DNA from 3 places in the Romboutsia sp. genome. Region 3 is predicted to be linked to each of the others. Evidence: riboswitches for the same ligand, from Rfam matches in the RefSeq annotation. Region 3 holds a riboswitch; each other region holds the start of a gene.
The links. A riboswitch is a leader RNA that binds a small molecule or an ion and turns the genes downstream of it on or off. The one in region 3 is predicted to bind thiamine pyrophosphate.
Positions count from the first base shown of each region.

Region 1: another riboswitch for thiamine pyrophosphate. It lies ahead of thiD (bifunctional hydroxymethylpyrimidine kinase/phosphomethylpyrimidine kinase); the one in region 3 lies ahead of AC11VW_RS04225 (MTH1187 family thiamine-binding protein).
Region 2: another riboswitch for thiamine pyrophosphate. It lies ahead of thiC (phosphomethylpyrimidine synthase ThiC); the one in region 3 lies ahead of AC11VW_RS04225 (MTH1187 family thiamine-binding protein).

Region 1 is NZ_JBXKIW010000047.1:20,654-28,403, reverse strand. Features, by position in the region: gene cysK (cysteine synthase A) at 77-976, shown strand; gene epsC (serine O-acetyltransferase EpsC) at 1,017-1,553, shown strand; TPP riboswitch at 1,614-1,708, shown strand; gene thiD (bifunctional hydroxymethylpyrimidine kinase/phosphomethylpyrimidine kinase) at 1,809-2,606, shown strand; gene thiE (thiamine phosphate synthase) at 2,623-3,252, shown strand; gene AC11VW_RS06400 (collagen-like domain-containing protein) at 3,327-4,277, opposite strand; gene AC11VW_RS06395 (AI-2E family transporter) at 4,720-5,883, shown strand; gene AC11VW_RS06390 (AI-2E family transporter) at 6,106-7,269, shown strand; gene AC11VW_RS06385 (GntR family transcriptional regulator) at 7,643-7,750, shown strand, end outside.
Region 2 is NZ_JBXKIW010000091.1:23,294-31,043, forward strand. Features, by position in the region: gene AC11VW_RS14610 (aminotransferase class V-fold PLP-dependent enzyme) at 1-699, opposite strand, end outside; gene AC11VW_RS14615 (DNA topoisomerase III) at 1,057-3,174, shown strand; gene purF (amidophosphoribosyltransferase) at 3,280-4,632, opposite strand; gene thiC (phosphomethylpyrimidine synthase ThiC) at 4,675-5,988, opposite strand; TPP riboswitch at 6,142-6,245, opposite strand; gene AC11VW_RS14630 (winged helix-turn-helix transcriptional regulator) at 6,522-6,869, opposite strand; gene AC11VW_RS14635 (SDR family oxidoreductase) at 7,019-7,738, shown strand.
Region 3 is NZ_JBXKIW010000038.1:16,518-24,267, forward strand. Features, by position in the region: gene AC11VW_RS04205 (hypothetical protein) at 6-1,082, opposite strand; gene AC11VW_RS04210 (ABC transporter ATP-binding protein) at 1,233-1,979, opposite strand; gene AC11VW_RS04215 (ABC transporter substrate-binding protein) at 1,960-2,976, opposite strand; gene AC11VW_RS04220 (ABC transporter permease) at 2,987-3,751, opposite strand; gene AC11VW_RS04225 (MTH1187 family thiamine-binding protein) at 3,726-4,016, opposite strand; TPP riboswitch at 4,204-4,303, opposite strand; gene AC11VW_RS04230 (NUDIX hydrolase) at 4,419-5,030, shown strand; gene AC11VW_RS04235 (sensor domain-containing diguanylate cyclase/phosphohydrolase) at 5,163-6,914, opposite strand; gene miaB (tRNA (N6-isopentenyl adenosine(37)-C2)-methylthiotransferase MiaB) at 7,090-7,750, opposite strand, start outside.

The DNA.
Region 1 (7,750 bases), on a different contig from region 3:
GTTGCATTATCATAATGATAATAATATAATAGACTTATAATTATCATTATGATAACAAAACAAGGGGGACGATAATATGGTTAATGAAAGCATACTAAGCATGATAGGTAATACACCTATGGTTAGGTTAAACAATATAGGGAACTCTAATATTTATGTAAAATTAGAAAAATATAATCCAGCTGGAAGTGTAAAAGATAGAGCGGTTTATTTTATGATAGATGGACTTGAAAAAAGAGATATGCTTAAAAAAGGTGATGTACTAGTAGAAGCAACTAGTGGAAATACTGGAATAGCATTAGCTATGATAGGAAAATTAAAAGGATATGAAGTAATAATAGTAATGCCAGAGACTATGAGTATAGAAAGAAGAGAGCTTATGAAAGCCTATGGAGCAAAGCTTATTTTAACTGATGGAAAGCTTGGAATGAGCGGTTCTATAAAAAAAGCAGAAGAACTTTTAAATGAAAATAATAATTACAAAAGTTTAAAGCAATTTGATAATGAAGATAATCCAAAGGGTCATTATCAAACTACAGGGGTTGAAATATTAAACGCAGTAAGTGATTTAGATATATTTGTTTGTGGTGTAGGTACAGGGGGGACTTTAAGTGGGGTGGCAAGATATTTAAAAGAGAAAAATCCTAATATAAAAATAGTAGCCCTAGAGCCTAAAAATTCTCCAGTTATATCTAATGGACAAAGTGGACCTCATAAGATTCAGGGTATAGGAGCAGGATTTATTCCTAAAAACTATGATGCTAATTTAGTAGATGAAGTAATGACAATAGACGATGAAGAAGCTTTTCAAGGGGTTAGATTAATGGCGGATAAAGAATCTATATTAGTTGGTATATCTTCAGGAGCTAATGTTTTTGGTGCTTTAAAACTAGGTAAAATGTATCCTGATAAAAAGATCGTTACAATAGCACCAGATGGTATTGAAAAATATATATCTATGGATATTTTCAAATAATAAATTGATTTAATTAAAAGGCATAAGGTAAATTAAGGGGATGATAAAATTGTTTAGAAAAATAAATAAAGATATAGAATATATAATGGAAAATGATCCAGCAGCAACAAGTAAAATAGAGGTATTTTTACTATATCCATCTATTCACGCTAGATTAATTCATATGGTATCGCATTTTTTATATAATCATAAGCGTTTTTTTACTGCAAGGCTTATATCTCAAATAGCAAGGTTTTTAACAGGAATTGAAATACATCCAGGAGCAAAGCTAGGAGAAAGTATATTAATAGATCATGGAATGGGAGTTGTAATTGGAGAAACTGCAGAAGTTGGAGATAGAGTAACAATTTACCATGGAAGCACATTAGGAGGCACTGGTAAAGATAGTGGAAAAAGACATCCAACTGTTGGAAATGATGTAATAATAGGGGCGGGGGCAAAGATACTAGGCCCTATTAACATAGGTTCTAATTCAAAAGTTGGAGCTAATGCAGTAGTTATAAAAGATGTACCAGATGGAGCTACAGTAGTTGGAGTAGCTGCAAATGTAGTTAGATTAAAAGGGAATAAAATGTAACAATGATTGACAATAAAATAAAAAGTACTATAATTAACTTGTAAATAAAAAATTATAAATGAAAATAGCTAGGGGAGCCAAAAGGCTGAGAGGATTTACTGACCCTTATACCGGATCTGGATAATGCCAGCGTAGGAAAGCTTATACATGAATTTGAATATATAATATATTTATAAGTGTAATCAAGCCATACCTAAATCAGGTATGGCTTTTTGATTAGCGCAAATTTTATATAATACAATTAAGGGGGCAACTATGAGAAATTACAAAATACCAACACTTACAATAGCAGGGTCAGATTGCAGTGGAGGAGCTGGTGTACAAGCTGATTTAAAAACATTTAGTGCCATAGGAACTTATGGAATGAGTGTGATAACAGCAATAACAGCACAAAATACACAAGGAGTATTTGAAGTAGAAGAGTTAAGCCAAAGTATAATAAAAAAACAAATAGAAGTAGTATTTGATGATATAAGACCAAAGGCTGTAAAAATAGGTATGGTATCAAGTCCAGAAATAATATTAGAAATAGCAAATACTTTAAAAAAATACAAACCAGAAAACTTAGTAGTAGATCCAGTTATGATATCAAAGAGTGGATTTAGCTTACTTAGACCAGAAGCTAAAGCAAATATGATAAAACATTTAATACCAATGGCATACATAATAACTCCAAATGTGCCAGAGGCAGAAGCTATAACAGGTATGAAGATAGATACTTTAGAAGAGATGCGTATGGCAGGGGAAAAAATACTACAAATGGGACCAAAATATGTATTAATGAAGGGGGGGCATTTAGATGGAGATGCTATAGATTTACTAATTGGAAAAGATGTGTTTGAAGTTTATGAAAGTAAAAGATTAGACAGAAAAAATACTCATGGAACAGGATGTACTATATCTTCTGCAATAGCTTCTCATCTAGCATTAGGATATGAGATAAAAGGAGCAGTTGCACTTAGTAAAATTTATATAACAGAAGCTATAAAAAATAGTTTTGATATAGGTCACGGGGTAGGACCAGTTCATCATTTTTATAAATTTGATAAATAAAATAGAGGGGAAATTCATGAAAAATAATATAAAAGAACAATTAAAGCTATACTTAGTAACAGATAGTGAAATATTAAAAAACAGGGACTTTTATAAATGTATAGAAGAGGCTATAAAAGGCGGAGTTACTATGGTGCAGTTAAGAGAAAAAAATGCATCTGGTAGTGAATTTTTAGAAAAGGCTATGAAGTTAAGAGAGTTAACTAAAAAATATAATGTTAGTTTTATAATAAATGATAGAGTAGATATTGCAATGCTTTGTGATGCTGATGGAGTTCATGTAGGACAAAGTGATATAGATGCAAAATCAGTTAGAATGTTAATAGGAAAAGGAAAGATACTAGGTGTTTCTGCTAGAGATTTAAAAGAAGCTCAAAAGGCTAAAGAAGATGGTGTTGATTACATAGGTGTAGGTGCTATGTATAATACTTCTACTAAATTAGATGCAAAATCAGTATCATTTGATACAGTAAGGGAAATAAAGTCAGAAGTTGATATTCCAATAGTTTTAATAGGCGGAATTGATTTAAATAATTTAGAGGATTTGAAAGAATTAGAAACTGATGGATATGCAGTAGTTTCAGCAATTCTCAAAAAAGAAGATATACGCTTAGAAAGTAAAAAATGGATTGAAAAAATAGATTAATTTAAATAAATATAAAATTGAAATACAAAAAAGGAAGCATAGGGGGCTTCCTTTTTTGTATATAAAAATTAGAATTAACCTTTATAAGGAACTTTTTTTGGTGGCATATATTTTTCTTTAATAGTAGGCTTAGATTCAGGACCTTGAGGACCAGCAGGACCCATGTCGCCTTTATCGCCTTTATCACCCTTAGGACCAGCAGGACCCATGTCCCCTTTATCACCCTTAGGACCTTGAAGACCTTGAAGACCTTGAAGACCTTGAAGACCTTGAGGACCCATATCGCCTTTATCTCCTTTGATTCCTTTACCATTAGCAGTACCAGCAGGACCTTGAGGACCCATATCACCTTTAGGACCAGCAGGACCCATAGGACCCATATCGCCTTTAGCACCAGCTATGCCAGCAGGACCTTGAGGACCCATATCACCTTTGGCACCAGCTATGCCAGTAAGACCTTGAGGACCCATATCGCCTTTAGCACCAGCTATGCCAGCAGGACCTTGAAGACCCATGTCTCCTTTATCGCCTTTAGAACCTGGAAGACCTTGAAGACCCATGTCCCCCTTATCCCCTTTGTCACCCTTAGGACCCATTGGTCCAATAGCTCCAGGCATTCCAACTGAGCCCATACCAACATTACATAGTGGATTTACATAAGTTTCTTTTCCTAAATCCACATATTGAATTGAACTTAATTTTACGTAAATAGGACCTTTTCCTGATGATGATTTCCCCATAACAGCACAAGTATTTACATTACAAATACGAAGTCTTAAAATACAATCACTATCTGTTAGCTTTAATCCAACAAGTTTGCCTATGCAGTTACATAATATACTATACAGTTGACAATCACATAAGTCTATTGGACATACAAACATAGATTGCATATTCTTATGCGTATCTTTACACTTTTCTTTTTTAGGTTTCATATGCTGCTCAGCACAATCACAGTATTTAGGTATATTACAATAGTGATCTTTATTGAAGTTATTGTCTTTACTCTTACAGTCTTTATACATACTCTACCACTCCATGTTAAATATTTTAATTAGTAGTATCACTACATAGTATAGATATATGATTAAAATAGTAAAAATGGGACACTAAATAGCAAAATAAAGGATTAAATTTAGATATTGTATATCAAATCAATAAATATGCAGATATTGATTTTATAGTAATGTGTTTTAATAAAAAATAATTAAATAAAAACAAGCTTGTATGATAATAAAATAAGTCTTATACAATCTTATTGTTATGCTAAAATCTAGCAAATCTAATATGAATAAAAAGTTAAATATACTAATATCGAAATGTAATGACAAAGTAAAATATATATGATATATTACTTTTACAAATATAAGTATATATAAAAATTAAAGTAATTAAAAAATAATGACATTAAAGCAACAAAAAAGGTTATAATTGAAAGATAGAGTTATGTAAAAATAGGGAGGAAATATGAAAGTAGATTGGAATAAAAGATATACAACAATAGCAGTTTATTCATTTATATTAATATGTTGTAGTATAGTTTTCTATAATATAATGGATAAAATGAGTGCATTTACAGATAAAATAAATTGGATAATGTCAACATTACAACCTTTTGTAATAGGATTTGTAATAGCTTATCTATTAAATTTTATAATGGTATTTTTTGAAGAAAAAGTTTTAGTATTTGATTCAATTAAAAATATTAGTAAAAAAGGTAAAAGAGGGATAAGTATTTTACTTACATATATAACAGCCTTTATAATACTATCTGCATTTATTAAGTTTGTACTTCCACAAGTGGTAGATAGTATATCAGGGCTAGGAAATGACATACCAACATATATAACAAATGTAACTGAATTATTAAACGAATTAACAGCAAACATAGATACAGATAATGCATATTTAGGATTAGCTATTAGTAAGTGGAATGACTTTGTAAATTACACAATTGAAGTAGTAACTAATTTAGTTCCAGTATTAGGAGATGTACTTAAAAACATAGCATCAAGTATATGGAATATAGTATTAGGGTTAGTAATATCGATTTATTTATTAATAGATAAAGAAAACTTCTGTGCTTTAAGTAAAAAAATTACATATGGCTTATTATCTAAAAAACATGCAGAAATAGCAGTGGAATTAACACATAGGAGTAATGATACATTTGGTAAGTTTATAAGTGGTAAAATTATAGATTCAGCTATAATAGGTGTATTAACATTTATTATATTAACAGTATTTAAAATGCCATACACTATACTTATATCTGTAATAATAGGTATAACTAATATTATACCATTCTTTGGACCATTCTTTGGAGCGGTACCATCGTTTATAATAATAATGTTTGTATCACCAATACAAGCATTATGGTTTTTACTTATAATATTTGTTATACAACAATTAGATGGTAATATTATAGGACCTAAGATATTAGGGGACTCTATAGGAATATCAGCTTTTTGGATATTATTCTCGCTACTAGTAGCAGGAAAGTTATTAGGACTTGTTGGAATGATTATAGGTGTTCCATTATTTGCTATAATTTACTCAGTAATAAAAGATATCATAGAAGCTAAGTTAATCAAAAAGGGATTACCAAGAGAAACTGACGAATATATGTAAATTTATATAAAAAGTTAAATATTTAAAATTAATACGAGGAATATATAATTATAGAAAATTATATATTCCTCGTATTTTTTATATTAAAAAAATTGCAAAGGTATTTGTGAATACGGATAAAAACAGATATAATAATCTTCACTTTGTAAAATAATAATGACACCAAAGGAAGAAAAAAGGTTATAATTGAAAGATAGAAGCATAGGAAAATGGGGAGGAAGTATGAAAGTAGAATGGAATAAAAGAGATACAACAATAGCAATATACTCATTTATAATAATATGTTGTAGCATAATTTTTTACAGTATAATGGATAAAATGAGTGCATTTACAGAAATAATAAGTTGGATACTGGAAATATTACAACCTTTTATAATAGGATTTGTTATAGCATATCTATTAAACTTTATATTGGTATTTTTCGAAGAAAAAGTTTTAGTATTTGATTCAATTAAAAATATGAATAAAAAAGGTAAAAGAGCAATAAGTATTTTACTTACATATATAACAGCCTTTACAATACTATACTTATTTGTTCAGTTTATACTTCCACAATTGATATATAGTATGATGGGACTAGTAAATGACATACCAACATATGTAATAAATGTAACTAAATTAGTAAATGAATTAACAGTAAACATAGATACAAATAATGAATATTTAGGATTAGCGATTAATAAATGGAAGGAATTTGTAAATTATATAATTGAAGTAATAACTAATTTAGTTCCAGTATTAGGAGATATCCTTAAAAATATAGCATCAAGTATATGGAATATATTATTAGGGCTAATAATATCAATTTATTTATTAATAGATAAAGAAAAATTCTATGCTTTAAATAAAAAGATTACATATGCTTTATTATCTAAAAAGCATGCAGAAATAGTAATTAAATTAACACATAGAAGTAATGATACATTTGGTCACTTTATAAGTGGTAAAATTATAAATGTATTTATAATTGGGATTTTAACATTTGTTGTATTAACAATATTTAAAATGCCATATACTACACTTATAGCTGTAATAATAGGTGTAAGTAATATTATACCATTTTTTGGTCCAATTTTTGGAGCGATACCATCATTTATAATCATACTATGTGTTTCTCCAATACAAGCGTTATGGTTCGCAGTAATAATGCTTGTTATTCAACAAATAGATAGTAATATTATAGGACCTAAAATATTAGGAGAATCTATAGGAATAGCTCCTTTTTGGATATTGTTTTCGGTATTAGTTGCCGAAGAATCATTTGGATTTGTTGGAATGATTGTAGGTGTCCCAACATTTGCTATAATTTACTCAGTAGTAAAAGAGATTGTAGAAGCTAAGTTATGGAAAAAAGAATTACCAATAGAAACTGACGAATATATGTAAATTTATATAAAAAGTTAAATATTTAAAATTAATAATAGGAATATATAATTATAGAAAATTATATATTCCTATTATTTTTTATAGCACATAGGAAATTATATTCATTTTAAACCTATCAATAAATATAATTTCGTATATGTGCTTCAAAAAAGTCTTCCTTATAAATTTTCAATTGAAGACTTTTTTATAGTCATGCTGTTTACTATACTTATGTTGATTTATAGCTATATCATATGATAAATATTTAAAAAATTAATCAATAAACTCTATTTATAAAAAAAGCATTGACAGGGAAAACTATTGCAGGTAATATATTGGTATAGACCGAATGGTATATACCAATTGGAAATTATAAAATAGAAATGGTGAATATATGAAAATAGTAGATAAAGATATAGAGATACCTCTTCATGTTCAGTTATCTCAAATAATTAAGAATATGATTATAAACAAGGAATTAGTAGAAGGAACATACTTAATG
Region 2 (7,750 bases), on a different contig from region 3:
AGCATAAGCTTTATGAGCTGAGAAAACTAAAAAATCTATTTGCTCTGAAGAGTTCTTGCCTTTCATATCTATTTTTTTATGAGCGATAAGTTGTGCTGCATCTACAATAATTTTAGCTCCATGGTCATGACAAAGTCTCGCAATATCATGTATAGGATTTATATATCCCGTTACATTGGATGCTCCAGTTATACTTACATATTTTATTTGACCTTTATTTTCTATTAACTTGTCTTCTATAGCTTGTATATTTATTCTACCTAATTCATCAACCTCAACATATTCAACAGTTGCGACGTTTCTCCAAGGTAAGTCATTTGCATGATGTTCCATTCTAGTAGTTAGTATTTTATCATCTTTACTTTTTATTAATACATTTGCAAGTAAATTCAAAGATTCTGTTGTACCTTTTGTATACAAAACTGTATGAGTAGTAGTATCTTTTAAATTGAAGAATTCTAATATTTTATATCTAGTTTCTTCAAATTTTTCAGTACATAAATCTCCCTTTTGTCCAGTTCCTCTAGCCACAGGTCCATAAGTTAATACGTTGTTCATAATAGATTCTACTACACTTTTTAAAGGTGGTGTTGTAGCGCCATTATCAAAATTTATAGGTATTACAGGTAATCCATTTTTTAGAATTACAGGCATATCTAGTCCTATAAATAAATCTCTATAATTAAGATTTAAATCCATAGCAAAACCTCCATTAATATATATGCTTATCTTTAAGCACCAAAAATCTTTATAATTAAGATTTTCTTAATATAGATATATGCAACAATCTACAAAAAAGTTTATGAATTAAACACATATTAGAAAAAATTGTAATAATTTAAAAACTGTATATATGAAACAAATGTTATCACATATAAATGCTTAATAAATTCAACATAATAGCATAAACCTTATATTTTAAATAACTACTAGTTACTTTTCAAATCTATGGTAATATTATATATAGAAAATAAAACATATTAAATCAAGTAAAAAGCTAATTTTATGTATGTTATATTAAGAATTTAAATAGATGTATTAAAGAAAGGAATTAATATGAAAAAAATATTAGTACTAGCAGAAAAGCCTTCAGTAGGAAGAGATATAGCTAGAGTATTAGGATGTTCAAACGATAAAAATGGATATATAGAAGGATCAAAGTACATAGTAACATGGGCACTAGGTCACTTAGTAACACTAGCAGATCCGGAAAGCTACGGAGAAAAATATAAATCTTGGAACATAGACGACTTACCAATACTACCAAAGTACTTAAAAACAGTAGTAATTAAAAAAACTTCAAAGCAATTTAACACAGTAAAAGCACAAATGGTTAGAGACGATGTAAGTGAAATAGTAGTAGCTACAGATGCAGGACGTGAAGGGGAGCTTGTAGCAAGATGGATAATAGAAAAAGTACAAGTTAAAAAGCCACTAAAGCGTTTATGGATATCATCAAGCACGGATAAAGCTATAAAAGAAGGATTTGCTAAATTAAAAGATGGAAAAGAATACGAAAATCTATATCACTCAGCAATAGCAAGAGCAGAAGCTGACTGGATAGTTGGGATAAATGCAACACGTGCACTTACAACAAAGCATAATGCACAACTTTCTTGTGGTAGAGTTCAAACACCAACTATAGCAATGATATTTAAAAGAGAACAAGAAATAATGGAATTTAAACCTAAAAACTATTATGGTATAAGTGTAGTAGCAAATAAAGGAAACTCGCAGCTTAAGTTTGTATGGCAAGATAAAAACAATTCAACTAGCAGTTTTAACGAAGAAAAGGTAGATAACACAATAAATAAAATAAAAAACAATGATATAAAAATAGTGAAAGTTAATAAAACACATAAGAAAAAGTATTCACCAGCATTATATGACTTAACAGAGTTGCAAAGAGATGCAAATAAAATCTTTGGATATTCAGCAAAAGAAACTTTATCTATAATGCAAAAGCTATATGAACACCACAAAGTACTTACTTATCCAAGAACAGACTCAAGATACTTAACTAGTGATATAGTAGAAACTTTAAGTGATAGAGTAAGAGCAGTTAATGTAAGTGACTATTCAAGAGTATGTACTAAATTACTGAAGTCAAAGATAAACTCAAATAAAAGTTTTGTAGACGATTCAAAAGTAAGTGATCACCACGCTATAATACCAACAGAAGAAAAAGTATTTTTAGGTAATTTAAGTGATAAAGAAAGAAAAATTTATGACCTTGTTGTAAAAAGATTCTTAGCAATACTTTGTCCTCCGTTTGAATATGAACAAACTTCAATAAGTGCAGAAGTAAACGGAGAAAGCTTTACTGCAAAGGGAAATAAAATAATAAGTTTAGGTTGGAGAGAGACATATAAAGACTCTGATGATGAAGAAAACTATGATAGCATACCAGCTGTTATAGAAAGCGAAGTTTTAAGTGTAGCTAAATTAAATAAAACTACTGGAAAAACTAATCCTCCAGGTTATTTAAATGAAGGAACGCTACTTACAGCAATGGAAAAAAATAGCCTAGGAACAGTAGCAACAAGAGCTGATATAATAGAAAAGTTATTTAATTCTTTCTTATTAGAGAAAAAAGGAAAAGATATATATATAACATCAAAAGGAAAGCAATTACTAGAGTTAGTTCCAAGTGAATTAAAAAAACCAGAGTTAACAGCATCTTGGGAAGCTAAGTTATTAGATATATCAAAAGGAAAATTAAATAAAGATAGCTTTATAAATGACATGAAGAATTACTCAAAAGATGTAGTTAAACAAATAAAAAATAGTGACTCTAAATTTAAACATGATAATTTAACTAAAAATAGATGCCCTGAGTGTGGAAAATTCATGCTTGAGGTAAATGGAAAAAAAGGAAAGATGTTAGTTTGTGAAGATAGAGAATGTAACACAAGAAAAACTGTGTCACAAGTAACAAACTCAAGATGTCCAGTATGTCACAAGAAATTAGAACTTCGTGGAGAAGGTGAAGGAAAAACATTTGTATGTAGTTGTGGACATAGAGAGAAATTAAGCACATTTAACAAAAGAAAAGCAGAAGAAAAAAATAAAGGATCTAAAAAAGATATAAATAAATATCTAAAAGATCAAAATAAAAATGAAGAAGTATTCAACAATCCATTTGCAGCAGCCTTAGCAAAACTTAAAAAATAGTAATAAAAGAAATTTAAAACTAAACCCCTCAACAGTACAGATATGTATTGTTAAGGAGGTTTAGTTTTTATTATAGTATACTAATTTAAAATAGAATAGGTTAAATTACACAAAACACCTTAGGCAAGCATCTTTCTTATGACCTAAAGAATTTAAAAAACCGTCTATGCTTAGATATCCTAAGCTATCTACTCCAATAAAAGCACGTATTTCTTCTAAGATCATATTAGAACCTATAAGTTCTTTTTTATTCGAAGTATCGATTCCTAAGCAGCAGGGAGATTTTACTATAGGTGAAGCCAGTCTATAATGAATTTCCTTTGCACCTGCTTTTTTAAGAAGAGAGATAATTTTTTTGCAGGTTGTACCTCTTACCATAGAATCATCTACAACTACAATTTTCTTACCTTGAATATTTTCTTTAATAATATTTAACTTCAAAGAGACTGCTTCTTCTCTTTTAGATTGACAGGGCTTTATAAAGCTTCGTCCTATAAAACTATTTCTCACAAATCCTATGGTATAAGGTATTGAGGAGGATTTAGAATATCCTAAAGCAGCAGTAGTTCCAGAGTCAGGTACCCCTATTACAATATCAGCATCTGCCGGACATTCTTTAAATAAAGTCTCACCAGATTTGAATCTGGATTTATAAACACTAACTCCATCAATTTTACTATCTATTCTAGAAAAATAGATATATTCAAAAGCGCAGGTGTTACATATAGTGTTTTTCATGAAACTTACTGCTTCTATCCCGTTACTATCAATTTTAATTATTTCTCCAGGTAAAACATCTCTTATGAATTCTCCACCAAGCATATCTAAAACACAGCTTTCTGAGCATACTATATAACCACCATTGAATTTTCCTATACATAAAGGTCTTATGCCTTGACAGTCTCGCATAGCAAATAACTTGTCCTTTGTAAGTATAACAGCAGCATATCCACCTTTTATATGTTTTGATATGATTTCTAAGGTTTTTTCGATAGAAGAATTATAATATTTTTCAGTAAGTTTTAAAATAATCTCAGAATCAGTAGTTGTATTAAATTTTAATCCATGATATTCTAAGGAATTTCTTAGTTCAACTGCATTTGTAAGATTACCATTATGTGCTATAGATATTTGACCAAAGGAACATTCATCTAAAATAGGCTGAGCATTTACAATAGTATTTTCACCAAAGGTAGGATATCGTACATGACCTATGGCAGAAAAACCATTTATATTATTAAGATTATTTTTAGTAAATACTTCATTTACTAAACCCATATCTTTATGGCAAATAAGCTTATGCCCATTTGAATATGTTAATCCGCAGCTTTCCTGTCCCCGATGTTGAAGTGAATTAAGTGCAAAATAAAGCATAGAAGACAAGTTGATTTTTTCATTAGAAAATACCCCTACTACTCCACATTCTTCTTTATATTTATCAACATCATTAATTTGCATTTTATCACTTCCGCTTCTGTTTAATATCTAGCTTGATTCTCTTTAGCTATCAGCTCTTAAAAGATTTATATCTTTTCCTTCCATTATTTTATTCATATTTCTCATAGAACACATTTTTCCGCACATAGTACAGCTATCTTCATGCTCAGGAGAAGATTCTTTTCTATATCTTCTAGCTTTTTCTGGGTCAATAGCAAGTTCAAACATTCTTTCCCAATCAAGTTCTTGTCTTGCTTTACTCATTTTATTATCCCAATCCCTAGCATTAGGAATGTTCTTAGCTATATCACCAGCATGAGCAGCTATCTTTGCAGCAATGATACCTTCTTTAACATCATCTAAATTAGGCAATCTTAGATGTTCTGCTGGAGTTACGTAGCATAGGAAATCAGCTCCACAGCTTGCAGCTAATGCTCCTCCAATTGCACTTGTGATGTGGTCGTAGCCTGGCGCTATATCTGTAACTATAGGCCCTAATACATAAAATGGTGCACCATGACAAAGTTTCTTTTCAAGTAGCATATTTGCTTTTACTTCATTTAATGCCATGTGTCCTGGACCTTCTATTATAACTTGTACATTTCTTTCCCAAGCTCTTAAAGTTAATTCTCCCAGTACCATTAATTCTTTGATTTGACAGGCATCAGTAGAATCATTGATAGAACCAGGTCTGCAAGCATCTCCAAGACTTAAAGTTAAATCATATTTTTCGCATATATCTAATAACTCATCGTAATACTCATAGAAAGGGTTTTCTTTATTATTAAGTTCCATCCATGCATAAGTAAGAGAACCACCTCTTGAAACAATATTTGTAAGTCTTTTATTTCTTTTAAATACATTTGCAGTTTCTTTATTTATACCTGCGTGGATAGTTACAAAATCTACACCATCTTTTGCATGTTTTTCTACAACATCTAAAAATTCCTTTGCAGTAATGTCTTTTAATTCTTTATCATAAAAACCAAAAGCGTCATAAACTGGAACTGTACCTATCATAGCAGAAGAAGATTCAATAAGTCTTTTTCTAAATTCTTCAGTTTTCCCAAAAGAACTTAAGTCCATTATAGCTTCAGCCTTCATGTCTAAAGCTAGCTGTACCTTTTTCATTTCCTCATCAATATCACAGCAATCCTTTGATATACCTAGATTTACATTTATTTTTGTTCTTAGGCCTTCTCCTACACCTTCTGGATCTAAAGATTTATGATTCTTATTAGCAGGAATAGCAATCTGACCTTTTGCAATAAGCTTTCTTAAAACTTCTACATCCATATTTTCTTTTTTAGCTACTAATCCCATTTCTTTTGTAACAATACCCTTTTTCGCAGCATCCATTTGAGTTGTATACATCATTTTAAATTCCCCTTTATTATTTATTTAGTTTTTCTCTAATAGCCAGTATATTTCTGAATATATCTAATTATTGAATTTTAAATATAAACTAAAAAAAGCTTTACCATAAGGTAAAGCTTCCTACAAACATGTATTATAAAAATTAATTATAATAATCATCGCAAATAACTTTCCTACGGTAGTTCTAACTACGTCAGGTTCAGAGGGTTAGGTTAGTATAAACCTTCTCAGCCAAATTGGCACCCCTAGCTAATTATATTCATTTTTCATGTAAATAATATCCAAAATGTTACTTTAAGTTCATTATAGTATTGAAGTGGTATTCTGTAAAGTGTTTTTTAAAAAGACAGTTAATATGTAGAATTAACAACTTTAGGTATTGTTTTAATTCTTATTTATGTATAACAACCATGGGCAATACAAAGAGCCAATTATAAAATTTGTTTTCTAAGGATGACATTTTCATATTAATTATCATTTCATAAATTTAAAATTTATTTGGAAAATACACAATTATATTTGCACACTCTTTACTATTTACATTGAGGATTTATAAGTTCATATTTTTCATCAAAATTCTTTTCTCCCCATTCGCACATAGCATCTAATATAGGATATAAGCTCATACCTTTTTCAGTTATACTATACTCTACCTTAGGAGGAACTATTGGATAAACAGTTCGATAGACAAGATTATCTTCCTCTAATTCTCTAAGTTGATTTGTAAGAGTTTTATGTGATGTGTGATTTATAAAAGATTTTATTTCACCAAATCTTTTAGTTCCATTTTCTATTAAAAAATAAAGTATCAGAGGCTTCCATTTACCACCGATGACATTTAAAGTGATTTCCATTTCACAAGTTAAACTGCATTTTTTCATAATATTCCTCCAAAAAGCTAAATTAAAAATTATAGAGTAGTTACCTCTATTTCACTATGTAACTATTATGTGCGTACTTAAAATAAAACATTAGTTCAGATATAATTATAGTATAAGAAAATATTAATGTATATAAATGGAGGATAATTATGAATAAATTAGTAGTTATAACGGGAGCAAGTTCAGGAATTGGAAAAAGCATAGCAAAGAAGTTTTCAGAAAATAACCATCCGGTATTACTATTATCTAGAAGACTAGATAAAATGGAAGAATTAGAACTTCCAAATTCACTATGTAAGTCAGTAGATGTTACAGATTTAGAAAAGATGGAAGAAGCTATAAATGAAGCGGAAGGAAAATTTGGTAAAGTGGATTGTTTAATAAATTGTGCAGGAATAATGTTATTAGGAAATCCCCAAGATCAAAGTTTTAAAGAATGGAATGATATGATTGATGTTAATATAAAAGGAATATTAACAGGAACTAATATTGTTTTAAAGGATATGGTTAAGAGAAATGAAGGAACTATAATAAATATAAGTTCTATAGCAGGAAAAAAGACTTTTGATAATCATGCAGTGTACTGTGGCACAAAATTTGCTGTTCATGCAATAAGTGAAAACATAAGAAAAGAAGTTGCAAGTAGCAACGTTAGAGTTATAACTATAGCTCCAGGAGTTGTTGAAACACCATTACTATCTCATACAACAGATGAAGATATAAAGGCTAATTATAATGAATGGAAAAAAAGTATAGAAAGTGGATTAGAACCAGAAAAAATAGCTAGTTGTATAGAGTTTGCATATAATCAACCACAAGATGTTTGTATAAGAGAAATTGTAATAGCAAAAACTAAGCAAGAAGATTAGAATTATTTAATT
Region 3 (7,750 bases):
TCTTTTTAGTTGTTTATATCTTTACTTTTATATGTTTTATAACTATGCATAAACTCTCTACTATTAAATATATATTTCCCACCTATTTGCGTATAATATTGTCCTGTCGAATCATATATATCTTTTATTTTTTGGGTTAAATTTTTATGATAATATCTAAGTTCTTTAAACTCTTTTTTTAGTCTATCAGCTGTCATCCAAACTTTATTTGAAGTTATATCAGCTAATTTTATATTTTCAAATTTTATAGAATTTTTTTGAGCATATACATATAGTTCTGCCAATATTTCTTGTGAATTCTCATTGGTAAGGTCATGCTTAAGCTTTTTATAACTTATAGCGCCCATAGAATCTATACCTTTTTCTTCTAATCTTTCTTGTTTTATAAGAGCTTCTAAGGGTTGCCTTTTTATATATACATAAGATGTGTCTTCAAGTACATATTGACCTCTATGATATTTTGCAGGTCTATAAATCACAAGTATTGGACTATAATCTCCATTAGTTTCTTCATCATTCAAGTCAATTATATCTTCTTTGTTTTTAAGATCATGATCACTAGATATAGAGCCATACCTAGACTTAGATTTTAGTGAATACATACTGGCATCTTTTATATGTTTTATTACTTCATTTACATAATCTTTATCTACTATATCATCCATGTTATATGAATTATTCACATAATTATTTGCTAATTCTTCTTTCATAGCATTTATTTCTTGCAATTGTACTGAAAAACATGCACAAATATTTTTTAATCTTTCTTCTATTTTATTTATATCAACATTTATATAAGGTAATATTTCATCTAAATTTTGTTCACTTTTAATTTTCATAAGTTGATTTCCTATAATACTATAAGTAACAGTACTATTTTCATCAAATAAGTATTTATTTATATTTTCTTTTAAACTTTCTATGCTAGAATATATTCTAATATATTCTGTTAATATGCTCATTCCTTTATCTAGTATTTCTTTTGGTATATTTATGTAAGTGCTATTTTCTTTAACACATAAATTTAATTTGTTATTTTGCATTATATCTTTTATGTCTTTTACTTCAAAACCTTCTGTCATTTCACTTCTCCTTACTATATTATAAGTTTAAATTTAAAGTCATATATAATTATATCATGAATTATATTTTATAGTGGGAATTTCGCTTTTGTTACGTTAAATAATATAAAAAAACATATGAAATCAAATTTGACTTCATATGCTTTATATTTATAATAAGCTTATTATATCTTTTTTTAGTTTTATAATATTTTCTAAATTATCATCATTATAGTGACTCTTATCAATTATAAACTCTTTTTTAACACTTGCTGGTTTTTTTGATATTACACAAATCCTATCTGATAACATTATAGCTTCATCAATATCATGAGTTATTAAAAGTATAGTAGAATTAACTCTATTCTTAACTTCTAATAACCACTTTTGCATAGATAATTTTGTAATAGAATCAAGCGCTCCAAATGGTTCATCTAAAAGCATTATATCATTAGAATTTATAAAAGTTCTTAAAAAATTCGCTCTTTGCTTCATCCCACCTGACAGTTCATTTGGATATTTGTTTTCATATCCACTTAAACCAAATGTAGTAAAGTAATCTTTTACTTTTTTATGTGCTTCTCTTTTTTTAAGAAACTTATTCCCAAATCCTTTTTCTTTCTTAATAGTCAACGGTAAGCTTACATTATCTATTATAGTTTTATGTGGTAATAAAAGGTCTTTTTGATACATATAACTTAGTCTTCCGTCTATATTTATACTTCCACTATTGTAGTCTATTAAATTTGCAACTACATTAAATATAGTACTTTTCCCACATCCACTTGGACCTAATATACTTACAAATTCACCTTCATAAACCTTTATACTTATATTTTTTAATACTTCTGTTTCTTCATAGCTTTTAGATATATTTTTTATATCTATCTTTACTTTTCTATTGTGGCAAGAATTCATTACTATATGCCTCACTAGGCTTTAAGTCTTTATTTATTAACTTATATTCTTTTAAGAATTCTGTATAATTATTCCATACACTATCCTTCATTTCACCCCATCTACTAGCATCATCTATATACTTATCTGCTAAGTACTCTTGACTTTTTATAGCTAATTTTTCATCTATTTCTGGTGCATGTTTTACTAATATTTTAGCAGCTTTTGTTGGATTTTCTATTGAATATTCATATCCTTTAGCTGTAGCTTTCAAGAATTTTTTAGCAAGTTCTGGGTTTTCATTTAATAATTTTTCATTAGATATTATAAGTGGTGTGTAATAATCAAGTCTTTTATCTACTTGTCCCATTGGTATAAAGTTTAAATCAATACCACGTCTATTAGCCTCTACAACATCCCATCCTTCAAATATCCATGCAAAATCTATATTTTTACTTGTAGCAGTAAAAAAGTCATCTTGTCCAATATTTACTACTTTTAATTTACTAAAATCTTTATCTTCTTTTTTCATAAGTGCATTTAATATTGCATCTTCAGAAGGAGATCCCCATCCTCCATAAGTTTTACCTTCAAAATCTTTAGGTGATGCTATGTTTTTATCCTTAGGAGAAGCAAATCCTGAAGTATTATGTTGTATAACTGTTGCCACTGCTTTTATTGGAAGTGAATCTTCACTAGTTTTAGCAAAAGTTACTTCTTCTTGATAACTTATTCCAAAATCAGCTTTTCCTGTAGCAACTAAAGTTGCAGCTCCTCCTTCAGGTGGTTGTACTATTTCAACATCTAGACCTTCTTCTTTATAATATCCATTTTCAAGAGCAACAAATAATCCTGTATGATTAGTATTTGGTGTCCAATCTAGTACCATTGTTACCTTTTCATTTTTTGATTCTTCTTTGTTCGTATCTGTATTTTCATTTTTATTTGAACATCCACTAAGTACACTCATTGTAAGTACACTTACAAGTCCTAAACTTACTAATTTTTTTAATTTCATAAAATCCTCCCTATATATTATGTCTTAAGGCTATTTTTTTAATAGCTTGTACTATTACTACAAATATCAAACTAAATATTATTACTAATATAGTAGATGCAAAAACTTTATCTAATGCATATGCACTCTTTGATCTTACCATATATACACCTAACCCTTTTGTTCCACCTAACCATTCTGCTACAGTTGCAGCAACTACGGTATAAGTTGCTGATATTTTAAGCCCTGAGAAAAATTTATCCATAGCCATTGGAAATTTAAGATGTATAAATGTAGATAATTTACTACTATTCATAGTTTTAAATAAATTCAAATAATCCTTGTCTATATTTTCCATACCATCTACAAAACTTATAAGTATTGGGAAAAAACAAGTCATAGTTACCATTATAACTTTAGGCAACATATCAAATCCAAACCATATTATTAAAAGTGGTGCTATTGCAATAGTTGGTATCGTTTGCGATACAACCATGATAGGATATACACATTTCTTGAAAATGGGTATGAAATCCATAAGTATTCCCATAGTTAAAGATAGTATTATAGCTATTATAAATCCTATTGTAGCTTCATTTAAAGTGGTTATAGTGTTAACGTATAAGTTTAAGTAATCTTTATAAAATACCTTCAGTATATCTGTTGGAGCTGGTAATATATATTGAGGTACATTTTGTACTTTGACTATTGCTTCCCATATAATTAACAAAACTAAAAATGTAGCTATAGGATATAAGCTATTTTTTACTTTATCTATGGTTTTTAAGTTTTTCATTTATAGTTATTCCCCCAGCTTTTTCATCTATCCTAGCTGTTGTTATAACTCTTTCGCAACCAAGATTAAAAGGAATTCTATGTATTACCTTTAAAAGGTCAAATACTTCTTCAAATTCTCCTTCTATTGTTGTACTCATCGCACCTATTTCATGTTTAAGTCCACTTTTTTGAATTTCTTCTATACATGCATCTACTACTTTATACATTTCTTCTTCTCCTGCATAAGGTCTTAAGGGCATTACTGCTACATCTACTATTACCATATAGTTCACCATCCTTTAAAGTTAATTTTTATTCATATACATAAATTCCAGTTTCTTGTCATAAATTAAGCCTATATATCCAAAAATATACTAAAAATTATTTTATAAATTTCGTAATATATTTAAATCTTATAGTTTAATCAAAAAGGTCTTATCCAACTAGGATAAGACCTTACAAGCTCTTTTTATATAAGCTATTTTATCTCCCTACGCTGGCATTATCCAAACAGGTTAAAGGGTCGAGATTTGTATCTCCTCTCAGCTGACTAGCTCCCCAAAATATGTATTTTCAACTTGATTATACTATACTTATCAAATTTTAACAATTATTTTATATTTGTACTTACTTATTAATATTTCATATACTATAATAAGTATATATTGCTTATTAAGGAGGTCATTATGATTAACACCCTAAAAAATAAATTTAAAAACTATAAACCGTATATAAACGGACATCAAAATATGAAAAAAGCTTCTGTTCTAATTCCTATTGTAAAAAAGGATAATAGTTACTATATATTGTTTCAAGTTCGTTCTAAAAATTTAAAAACTCAACCTAATGAAATATCATTTCCTGGTGGAAAAATAGAACCTAATGAATCCCCACTTGATGCAGCTATTAGAGAAACCTGTGAAGAACTTGGTACTAATAAAAACAATATTGATATTATATCTGACCTTGATTTACTTATTACACCTGCAAATTTAATAATACATCCTTATGTAGGATATATAAAGGATATAAGTAATCTAAATATAAATAAAGATGAAGTAGATCATATATTTTTAGTTCCAATTTCATACTTACTAAAATATGAGCCTAGTTATTATAACAATGAAATCAAAATTATTCCGAATGAAAATTTTCCATATGATATTATTCCCAATAATCATAACTATAAGTTTGATAGTGGTAATTATCCTGTACTCTTTTATGAATATGAAAACTATATCATTTGGGGAATTACTGCTAAAATTCTTGAAAATTTCTTGATGCTAATAATGAATTAGTAGTACATTGCCCAAACTTAGGTTCAAAAAACATTTAAATTATACTAAAAAATACCTTATATAGTAGACTTTTTTAATTGTCTATTGTATAGGGTATTTTTTAGTATTTTTATAGCTTGTTATGTTAATTTTTTATCTACTAAATTCTTCTATAAATATCTTTACTAATTCTGGGTCAAATTGCGTTCCTGAGCACTTTTTAATTTCTTTTATAGCTTCTTCGTTACTCATTTTCAACTTATAGGCTCTTTCACTAGTCATTGCATCATAAGAGTCTGCTATACAAATTATTCGCGATAAAAATGGTATTTTTTTACCTTTCAAACCTAAGGGATATCCTTTTCCATCCCATCGTTCATGATGTGATAATATATTGTTTGCAACATGTGCTATTTCATAATTAGATTTAGCTACTCTATAACCTTTTTCTGTATGAGTTTTGATTATATCAAACTCACCATCCGTAAGTTTCTCCGGTTTTGATAATATTTCATCTGGTATTCCTATTTTACCTATATCATGTAATTTAGCTGATAATATAAGTTCCTTCATTTGACTAGAATTAAGTTCCATACTATCACCTAATTTTTTTACATAATTAACGACTCTATCTGTGTGTTGCTTAGTTTCTAGACTTTTTTCTGTGAGAGATTCATTTAATGCATTTAGTATTCTTTTTTTAGAACCAATATGACTTGGAAGTTTCTCTTTGTATAACTTTTCTTCCGCTTCTTTTAATATATCATTTATATTTTGGTTAATGTTAGTTTTTGTTGCACATCCTAAAGATATCCTAAGTGGTATAGATGTATATGATTCTTTTTTACATGCGCTCTTAATTTTATTACATATTTCATTTGCTTCTTCATGTTCTGTATTTGGGAGTAATATAACAAATTCATCTCCACCCCAACGCACTATCAAGCTTTCTTTTTTGCAAACTTTTTTTAGTACATTAGCTGTTTGAACTAAAAGTTCATCTCCTTTTAAATGACCTAGTGTATCATTTACAATTTTCAATCCATCTACATCTCCCATAATCAAACTAAGTGGAAGATTATTCCCTGCATTTAAACTTTTTATTTTTTTATCAAAATATGCTCTATTGTAAACATCTGTAAGCTTATCTGTATAACTAATTTTTTTTAATTCTCTTTCAGTTAAAACCCTTTGGGTTATATCTCTCGATACACCAACTATTCCCCATACATTTTTTTTCTCATCTAATATAGGTGCTTTTATACTCTCCATATACTTTATCTGTCCATTATCTTCTATATTTATACGGTTAACCTGTTTTTCTTTATTTTTTATAACCCTCTCATCAGTTACTAAAACATCCCTTAACAATTTAGGACTTGAAGTCATATCATTATCTTTTTTCCCTATAACTTGTTCTTTACTACATTTATAATAATCTTTTGCAAAAGCTATATTGCAATCTAAATATCTGCCATGTATATCTTTGTGAAAAATGGAATCTGGAATTGTATCTATCAATGTTTTCAATAAATTCTTTTGCTTAATTGTTTCTTCTTCATATTTTTTTCTTTCAGTTTGATCTTGTAATATACCCAAGTATACTACTATTTTATTTTCTTTTTTTATTGGAGCTATATAACATTCTAAAAACACTTCTTCTTTATACCCTGTAAATAATTTAGGTCTACCTAGTTTTTCAACTTCTTTATAATTCTCTGTGAATTCTTTACCAAGTTCTTTCCCATATATATCATAAACTGTTTTGCCTAATATATCATTTTTAGACATATTTAAGCTATCACAAAAATATTGATTTGCAAAAATAAAATTCCCTTCACTGCTTCTTAACCATATAGAATACGGAATTGTATCTAGTAAAATCTCTAATATATTATCAAGCATATTTATCTCTCCTGAATTTTCTAAATTTATTGTCATTTATATAATACCATAAAATTTAATTTTATTTTTATATATTTTAATATAAGATAAAATTATTTTTTTGTCTTATATTAGTGTTTTTTGTTTAAATCCACAAAAAAAATCCTTAAGATTTTATCTTAAGGATTTTTTTGTTCTATTTTACTAATATTCCGTTTAGTGAGAATGTATTTGCACTAATTATTTTTATCATAACTAACTTTCCAACTAAATCTTTACCTTCAGATTCAAAGTTTACTAATTTATTTTGTCTAGTTCTTCCTGCAAACTTAGCATCATCTGTTTTACTTTTTCCTTCAACTAAAACTTCAACAACTTTATCAATGTAGCTTTGGTTTATATCAGCGCATATTTCATTTACTTTATTTAATACTCTATTAAATCTCTCATGCTTTAAATCATCGGGTATTTGATTCTCCATTTGTGCAGCTGGTGTTCCTTTTCTCTTTGAATATATAAATGTAAATGCAGAATCATATCTTACTTTTTCTACTACATCTATTGTATCTAATAAATCTTCTTCCGTTTCCCCCGGGAATCCTATCATTAAATCTGTAGAGAATGAAATTCCTGGAACTTCCTCTTTAGCTTTTTCTATTATATTTAGATAGTATTCTTTAGTATAGTGTCTATTCATTTTCTCAAGTAGTGAACTACTTCCACATTGAATTGGTAAGTGTAAGTATTCACATACTTTATTACAATCCCTCATTGCATATATAACTTCATCAGATATATCCTTAGGATGAGATGTCATAAATCTAACTCGTTCTATTCCTTCTACATCATTTACCATC